Regions from separate parts of the Streptomyces sp. NPDC048419 genome, predicted to be linked through region 2. Evidence: riboswitches for the same ligand, from Rfam matches in the RefSeq annotation. Region 2 holds a riboswitch; the other holds the start of a gene.
The links. Region 2 has a riboswitch for S-adenosylmethionine ahead of ACGFYN_RS33405 (aminotransferase class V-fold PLP-dependent enzyme). Riboswitches for the same ligand answer to the same signal wherever they lie in the genome.

Region 1: linked by a shared signal. The riboswitch ahead of thrC (threonine synthase) and the one ahead of ACGFYN_RS33405 (aminotransferase class V-fold PLP-dependent enzyme) in region 2 are both predicted to bind S-adenosylmethionine.

Annotation. Positions count from the first base shown of each region.
Region 1 covers NZ_JBICXT010000015.1:190,466-194,870, forward strand. Annotated here, with positions in the region: gene ACGFYN_RS28985 (MoaD/ThiS family protein) at 67-342, opposite strand; gene thrC (threonine synthase) at 459-1,745, opposite strand; SAM riboswitch class I at 1,763-1,919, opposite strand; gene ACGFYN_RS28995 (glucosyl-3-phosphoglycerate synthase) at 2,050-2,994, shown strand; gene ACGFYN_RS29000 (trehalose-6-phosphate synthase) at 3,081-4,405, shown strand, end outside.
Region 2 covers NZ_JBICXT010000019.1:175,695-180,099, reverse strand. Annotated here, with positions in the region: gene ACGFYN_RS33415 (cytochrome bc complex cytochrome b subunit) at 1-200, shown strand, start outside; gene trpD (anthranilate phosphoribosyltransferase) at 323-1,387, shown strand; SAM riboswitch class IV at 1,457-1,573, shown strand; gene ACGFYN_RS33405 (aminotransferase class V-fold PLP-dependent enzyme) at 1,733-3,094, shown strand; gene ACGFYN_RS33400 (Lrp/AsnC family transcriptional regulator) at 3,203-3,484, opposite strand; gene ACGFYN_RS33395 (rhomboid family intramembrane serine protease) at 3,481-4,263, opposite strand.

The DNA.
Region 1 (4,405 bases), on a different contig from region 2:
GCAATTCGATGAACTCTTCGTAACCGACCTTACCGACGGTAATAATCGGGGCGCGCGACCTGTTGGTCAGCCTCCGGCGACGGCCGGGATGATCGAGACGCCGGCGCCGTCCGGAGTGGCCGTCTCGAGGCCCTGCTCGAAACGCACGTCGTCGTCGTTCACATAGACATTGACGAAGCGGCGCAGCTTGCCCTGGTCGTCGAGCACACGGGCGGCAATACCCGTGTGGTTCTTCTCCAGATCGGCGATGACCTCGGCGAGAGTGCCGCCTTCGGCGGTCACCTCGGCCTGGCCGCCGGTGTAGGTGCGCAGGATGGTCGGGATACGAACGTTGACGCTCACGTGGAACCTCCGGTCAGGTGTGGCTTTCAAGGGGCGCGGGGCTGCGTTGGATGTGCGGCTACCGCCGCGTGGGCGCGACCAGCCCCCACCGGCCCGCAGACGAGGGACGAGCCGCTTTACGCGAGCCCGGCCTCACGGAACGACTCGAGGCTCGGACGAATGGTCGCGGTCAGCCCCGTACCGGCCACCGCATCCAGCGTCTTCAGCCCGTCCCCGGTGTTGAGAACGACCGTGGTCAGCGCCGGATCCAGCGCCCCGCTCTCGATCAGCTTCTTCGTCACGCCGACGGTCACGCCCCCGGCGGTCTCCGCGAAGATCCCCTCGGTCCGGGCGAGCAGCCGAATCGCGTCGACGACCTGCTCGTCGTTCACGTCCTCCACCGCGCCACCGGTACGCCGCGCGATGTCGAGCACGTACGGACCGTCGGCGGGGTTGCCGATCGCCAGCGACTTGGCGATGGTGTTCGGCTTCTGCGGGCGGACCACGTCGTGCCCCGCCTTGTACGCCGTCGAGACCGGCGAGCAGCCCTCGGCCTGGGCGCCGAAGATCTTGTACGGCTTGTCCTCGACGAGCCCGAGCTTGATCAGCTCCTGCAGACCCTTGTCGATCTTCGTGAGCTGCGAGCCGGAGGCGATCGGGATCACCAGCTGGTCCGGCAGCCGCCAGCCGAGCTGCTCGCAGATCTCGTACGCCAGGGTCTTGGAGCCCTCGGCGTAGTACGGCCGCAGGTTGACGTTGACGAAGCCCCAGCCCTCGCCGACCGGGTCGCCGATCAGCTCGGAGCAGAAGCGGTTCACGTCGTCGTAGTTGCCCTCGATGCCGACGAGCTCGCCGCCGTAGACCGCGGCCATGACGACCTTGCCCTGCTCCAAGTCGTGCGGGATGAAGACGCAGGAGCGGAATCCGGCGCGGGCCGCCGCGGCGCCCACGGCGCCGGCCAGGTTGCCGGTGGAGGAGCAGGACAGGGTGGTGAAGCCGAAGACGCGCGCCGCCTCCAGGGCCTGCGCGACGACGCGGTCCTTGAAGGAGTGCGTCGGGTTGCCTGAGTCGTCCTTGACGTACAGGCCGCCGGTCACGCCCAGCTCGCGGGCGAGGTTGTCGGCCTTGACGAGCTTGGTCCAGCCGGGGTTGATGTTCGGCTTGTCCGCCACGTCCGCCGGGACGGGCAGCAGGGGCGCGTAGCGCCAGATGTTCGCGGGGCCCGCCTCGATGCGCTTGCGGAGCTCCTCGGCGTCGTAGGCCGAGAAGTCGTACGCGATCTCTAGCGGGCCGAAACACTCCTCGCACGCGAAGACCGGTCCGAGGGGCACCCGGTGCCCGCACTCGCGGCAGCTGAGGGCAGCGGCGGGGCCGAGGTCGACGGTCTTGGGGTCGGTGGTGCTTGCAGCAGTCTGCGCAGCCATGGAGGCGAGGCCCTTTCTCCTCATCTTCCTCACGACGCATCTCGCCGTGAGACGGATTTGGCACCTTCCCTAGCCGGGGAGCCTCGCGGAACGATCAGCACTGATCTACGAGTACCGGCTGGAGGGTTGCCGGGGCTTCAACGGGCCGTTTCCCTCTGCCCCTCTGGATGAGCGGTATGCGGTTGTGAACGGCGGTGACCCCGGACATGCGATGGTCATCGGCGTTGTTCAAGACTGTAACCGACGGCCAGGACAGTTGAGAGAGCCGTCCGCAACGCGAGACAACAGTGAGGAGCCGCCGACCGTGCTGGAAGAAGTCGAGCGCTGGCTGCGCACCCGCTCCTGGTCCGTGGCCGACCGCCCGCTCCACGCGATACTGGCCGCCAAGCAGCGCACGGGCCGGTCGGTCTCGGTCGTCCTGCCCGCGCTCAACGAGGAGGAGACGGTCGGCGACATCGTCGCGCTCATCCGTCTCGACCTCATGCGGCAGGTCCCGCTGGTCGACGAGATCGTCGTCGTCGACTCGGGGTCCACCGACCGCACCTCCGAGGTGGCCGCGGCGGCCGGCGCGCGGGTGGTGCACCGGGACGAGATCCTGCCGCGCATCCCGGCCGTACCCGGCAAGGGCGAGGTCCTGTGGCGCTCCCTGCTCGTCACGGCGGGGGACATCGTCTGCTTCGTCGACGCGGACCTGAAGGAGTTCTCCTCCGACTTCGTCTCCGGGATCGTGGGCCCGCTGCTCACCGACCCGGAGGTCGATCTGGTCAAGGGCATGTACGACCGCCCGCTCGCCGGGGCGACGGGCCAGGGCGGCCGGGTCACCGAGCTGATGGCGCGCCCGCTGCTGAACATGCACTGGCCGCAGCTGGCGGGCTTCGTGCAGCCGCTCGGCGGCGAGTACGCGGCCCGCCGCAGCCTGCTGGAGCAGCTGCCCTTCCCGGTCGGCTACGGCGTGGAGCTGGGCATTCTGGTCGACGCCCTGCACCTGGTGGGCCTCGACGCGCTCGCCCAGGTCGACGTCGGGGTGCGCAAGCACCGGCACCAGGACGGGCAGGCACTGGGCCGGATGGCCGCCGCGATCTACCGCACGGCGCAGCTGAGGCTGGCCCGCGGGCATCTGGTGCGGCCGTCGCTGACCCAGTTCGAGCGCGGCGAGGACGGCTTCGAGCCACGGACCTACTCCGTCGACACCGAGGAACGCCCGCCGATGGTGGAGATCGCCGAGTACGCCGAGCGCCGGGTCGCCTGACGCAGCCGGTCACGCGCCGTATACGGTCCACCCACGAGGGGCAAGCAAACGTTTGAGCGTTTACGGGCCTGGCTAGGTTGAGGCTTATGGCTTCCACGCACGGCGCTGCTCATCAGGTGCTGGTCGCGTCCAACCGCGGACCGGTCTCGTACGAGGTTCAGGACGACGGCTCGCTGTCCGCGAAGCGGGGCGGCGGCGGGCTGGTCTCCGGCCTGTCGGCGATCGGTCCCGACGTGGACGCGCTCTGGGTGTGCTCCGCACTGTCCGACGGCGACCGGGAGGCGGTACGGCGCGGGGTCGGCGAGGACGGCGTACGGATGCTGGACATCCCGGCCGGCGTCCACGCGGACGCCTACAACGGCATCGCGAACTCGGTGCTCTGGTTCGTCCACCACCTGCTGTACCAGACCCCGCTGGAGCCGGTCTTCGACGCGGAGTTCCGGCGGCAGTGGGCGTCGTACGAGATCTACAACCGGGCCTTCGCCGAGGCGCTCGCCGAGGAGGCCGCCGAGGGCGCGGCCGTGCTGGTGCAGGACTACCACCTGTGCCTGGTGCCGGGGATGCTGCGAGAGCTGCGCCCGGACCTCAGGATCGGGCACTTCTCGCACACGCCGTGGGCACCGGCGGAGTACTTCCGGCTGCTGCCGGACGACATCGCCGGGCAGGTGCTGCGCGGCATGCTGGGCGCCGACCGCCTCGGCTTCCTCACCCGGCGCTGGGCGGAGGCGTTCACCGCCTGCTGCACGGAGCTGGTGGGCGGACTCGAGGGCACCGAGGTCGGCGTGCACGGGCTCGGCGCGGACGCGGACTTCCTGCGCAAGCGCGCGCACGAGGCCGACGTGGCCGAGCGGATGACCGCGCTGCGGGCAGAGATCGGGGAGGGCCGCAGGACGGTCGTGCGGGTCGACCGCACCGAGCTGTCGAAGAACATCGTGCGCGGGCTGCTGGCGTACCGTCACCTGCTCGACGCCCGCCCCGAGTGGCGCGAGCGGGTCGTGCACGTGGCGTTCGCGTACCCCTCGCGGCAGGACCTCGCCGTGTACCGGGACTACACGGCCGAGGTGGAGCGGGTGGCCGAGGAGATCAACTCCCGGTACGGAACGCCCGGTTGGACCCCTGTCGTGCTGCACGTCAAGGACGACTTCGCGCGCTCGCTGGCCGCCTACCGGCTGGCCGACGTCGCCCTCGTCAACCCGATCCGGGACGGCATGAACCTCGTCGCGAAGGAGATGCCGGTGGTCTCCGACGAGGGCTGCGCGCTGGTTCTCTCGCGGGAGGCGGGCGCCCACGCCGAGCTGGGCGAGGACGCGATCACCGTGAACCCGTACGACGTGGTGGAGACGGCGGACGCGCTGCACGAGGCGCTGACCATGCCCGCCGCGGAGCGGGCCGAGCGGACGAAGCGGCTGGC
Region 2 (4,405 bases):
ACACGCTCACGGCGCACGAGCAGTACAAGCCGGCCGAGATCGGCGCGACGACCGACGAGAACGGCGTCGAGCGCAAGGTGAAGGGCTCCGAGAAGCTGCGCGCCAAGCTCAGCGAGGCGTACTTCGGTGACGAGTCCCAGATCCCGAAGCCGACCGTCGAGGAGTACAAGGAGATCACGAGCGGCCACGGCCACCACTGATCGCTGAGGCGTCGCCACGCCCCACAAAGGGCCCTGTCCGGTGTTCGGACGGGGCCCTTTGCCATGCCTTCCGGCTGGATAGGGTGGGGTCACACTCTTCTACGACACCCAGGAGCGGCCTTATGAGCGCTGTGACCCCCGCTGGAGGCGACACCGCGGCGGGCCGTTCCTGGCCCGAGGTGCTGAACGCCCTGCTGTACGGCCGCGACCAGAGCGCCGACGCGACGGCCTGGGCGATGGACCGGATCATGCGCGGCGAGGCGACGGACGCGCAGATCGCGGGCTTCGTGGTGGCCCTGCGCGCCAAGGGCGAGACCGTCGAGGAGATCACCGGTCTCGTCCGCGCGATGTACGAGCACGCCAACGTGATCGAGGTGCCCGGGCGGACGGTGGACGTCGTCGGCACCGGCGGTGACGGCGCCAAGACCGTCAACATCTCCACCATGTCGGCGATCGTCGTCGCCGGCGCGGGCGCCACGGTCGTCAAGCACGGCAACCGCGCCGCGTCCTCGGCGTCCGGTGCCTCGGACGTCCTGGAGAAGCTCGGCGTCAATCTGGAGCTGACCCCGCAGCGGGTGGCCGAGGTGGCGCAGGAAGCGGGGATCACCTTCTGCTTCGCCGTCAAGTTCCACCCGGCGCTGCGCCATGCCGGTGCCGCGCGCGGCCAGTTGGCCATCCGCACGGTGTTCAACATCCTCGGTCCGCTGACCAACCCCGCCCGGGTGCGCGCCCAGGCGGTCGGCGTCGCCGACCCGCGGATGGCCCCGGTCGTCGCGGGCGTCTTCGCCGAACGCGGCAACTCCTCCCTGGTCTTCCGCGGCGACGACGGACTGGACGAGCTGACCACCACGGCCACCTCCCGGGTGTGGATCGTCCGGGACGGCAAGGTCGCCGAGGAGACCTTCGACCCCCGTGAGGTCGGCATCGAGCTGGTGCCGGTCGAGGCGCTGCGCGGCGGCGACCCGTCGTACAACGCCGAGGTGGCCCGCAGGCTCCTCGACGGCGAGCAGGGGCCCGTACGGGACGCCGTACTGCTGAACTCGGCGGCCGCGCTCGTCGCCCTCGACCCGGGTCCGGCTTCCCTCGCCGAGCAGATCCGCGCCGGGATGGCCAGGGCGGCGGAATCGATCGACTCCGGCGCGGCCAAGCGCGCACTGGAGCGCTGGGTGGCGGCCAGCAACGCCTAGGGCGATCGCGGTCCCGGCATCCGGACACGAGTTGCGGGACCGCGATCACTTCACGTACGTTCCTTGTCAGGTCATGAGTGACAGTCATGAGGCCCCGGCCGACTGTCCGGCAACCCTCCGTCCGTGGCGGGGTGCCCCGGGTGAGGACCAGGCCGTAGGCAGCGAGGTCTACGGCAAGCGCGGACCCCTCCTGCGCCAGGGGTCCTGGTCGTCGAGGAGCCTTCTGTGAGCAAGCGAATGCGATAGGGCGTCGAGCCCCGCCTCCGCGTACCCCTTTCACCTTCTCCCGTGCTCGAGCCGTACCGCTCGCACGGTGAATCCGCATACCCCTCACAGGAGTTCGCCATGTCCGTCTCCACCGCTGCCCCCGCCCAGTCCGTTTGTGCCCCGCTGCCCGTTCTGGGGCGGGATGTCACCGTTCCGCTGGTCACCGGCGGCGAGGTCAGCTACGCGGCGCTCGACTACGCGGCCAGCGCACCGGCCCTGCAGCGCGTCTGGGACGACGTGGCGGCCTACGCCCCCTACTACGGCAGCGTCCACCGGGGCGCCGGGTACCTGTCCCAGCTGTCGACCGACCTGTTCGAGAACGCCCGCCGCACGGTCGCCGAGTTCCTGGACTGCCGGCCCGACGACCAGCTGGTCTTCACCCGCTCGACCACGGACTCGCTGAACCTGCTCGCCCGGGCGCTTCCCGCCGGCTGCCAGGTCTTCGTCTTCGAGACCGAGCACCACGCCGGCCTGCTGCCCTGGCAGGACGCCAAGGTCACCTACCTCGACGCGCCGCGCACCCCGCGGCAGGCCGTGGCGACCCTGGAGCGCGCCCTCGCCGACCGCGACCCGTACGGCCCGGCACTGGTCTGCGTCACCGGCGCCTCCAACGTCACCGGCGAGCTGTGGCCGGTGCGCGAGCTGGCCGCCGCGGCGCACGCCCACGGCGCGCGGATCGTGCTGGACGCCGCGCAGCTGGCTCCGCACCACCCGGTGTCCGTGCGGGACCTCGACGTCGACTGGGTCGCGTTCTCCGGGCACAAGCTGTACGCGCCGTTCGGCTCCGGCGTGCTGGCCGGCCGCGCCGACTGGCTGCGGGAGGCGGAGCCGTACCTGGCGGGCGGCGGCGCCAGCCGCAAGGTCACGCGGCGCCAGGACGGGGGAGTGGACGTGGAGTGGCACGACAGCGCCGCCCGCCACGAGGCCGGCTCACCGAACGTGATCGGCGCCTACTCCATCGCCTCCGCCTGCAAGGCCCTGACCGAGGCGGGCTTCGAGACCCTGGTCGCGCGCGAGGAGCACCTGATCACGAAGGTCCGCGAGGGCCTGGCCGAGGTGCCGCAGGTCAAGATCCTGTCCCTCTTCGGCGACGACGCCCCCAGGGTCGGCGTGATCTCCTTCGTCGTCGAGGGCTGGAACAGCTCCCACTTCGCCGCCGCCCTCTCCGCCGAGTACGGCATCGGCGTCCGCGACGGCCTCTTCTGCGCCCACCCCCTGGTGCGCACCCTGCTGGGCAGCGCCCCCCAGACCCAGGGCGAATGCGGCGCCCCCGAGGCCGCCCCCGGCGAGAAGTCCCTCAACGCCATCCGGGTCAGCTTCGGCGCCGGCACCCCCGACGAGCACGTGGACCGCTTCGTCACGGCCGTGCGGGAACTGGTCCGCCAGGGCGCGAAGTGGCAGTACCGCACGGAGGACGGCCGCTGCGTGCCGGCGGTCTGAGCGCCGCCGGGGTGTGAGCGAGGCGTTGGCGCCGGGGTGAGCCTTGGCGCCGCGCTCGTACCAGGCCGCCGACCGCACGACGAACACCCAGCCGCCGGACGGCAGGTGTCAGGAGTCCAGGCCGATCGCGAACGCCGCCTCCAGGTCGTGCTGGGAGTAGGTGCGGAACGCCACGTGCGTGTCCGTGGCCTCCACGCCGGGGATCTTGCTGATGCTGCCCGGGATGACGTCGGCCAGGTCCTCGTGCTGCGTGACCCGGACCATGGCGATCAGGTCGTACGTGCCGGTGACCGAGAAGACCTCGCTCACGGACTCCAGCGCAGCGATCGACTCCGCGATCTCGGGGATCCGGTCCACGCTGGTCTTGATGAGGACGATCGCGGTGATCACGGCTGGTTCTCTCCCTCGGGGGCCGGAGCTGGGGCGGACTTCACTTTAGCCGCCCGCCCGTCGCCCACCACCGCCCTTCCAAGGCCGCCCTTCGGGCCCTTCTTCCCGAACCGCGCCCAGGCGTAGCAGAAGCCCAGCCCGAAGCCCACCAGATGGGCCAGGTACGCCACCCCCGGCCCCTGGTCCGCGCGGCCCGCCGCCAGCCACTGCAGGGACGCCCAGAACGGCAGGACGACCCACGCGGGGAAGCGCACGGGGAGGAAGAAGAGAAACGGGAGCAGGCTTGTGACCCTGGCCGTGGGGAACAGGTAGAGAAACGCGCCGAGGACGGCGGAGATCGCCCCGGACGCTCCCACCAGCGACTGCTCGGAGGCGGAATTGGCGGCCGCGTACCCCAGCAGGGCCAGGTAGCCGCAGCCGAGGTAGAAGAGGGCGAACTCCGTGCGGCCCATCCGCTCCTCGGTCATCACGCCGAAGACGTAGAGGAAGAGCATGTTGCCGAGCAGGTGCACCCAGTTGCCGTGGACGAACAGGGCCGTGGCAGGGGTCAGGACCGCCCTGAGGGAGCCCTGGAACAGCTCGGCCGGAATCACACCCCACCGGTGGAAGTACGCGCGCTGGGCGGCGAGCAGCGCCTCCCCGGAGCCGTAGGCCTGATTCAGACCCGAGGCCGGGCCGATCACGAAGACCAGGCAGCACAGGATGAGCAGCGTGTATGTGACGGGCGCCGAGGGATACCGGCTCGTTCTGCTGACGGTCGGGCTCCGGTGGCTGATCATGGACACAGAGCATGACGTAAGGGGGCGCACTCGCACAGAACGCCTCGCCGCCGTGGACGGGCGGGCGGCGGGTTGCCGCCAGGCCGTAGGGTTACGGCCACACGCTCCAGGGAAGCTGGCGCGTCGCGGACAACAGACGGCC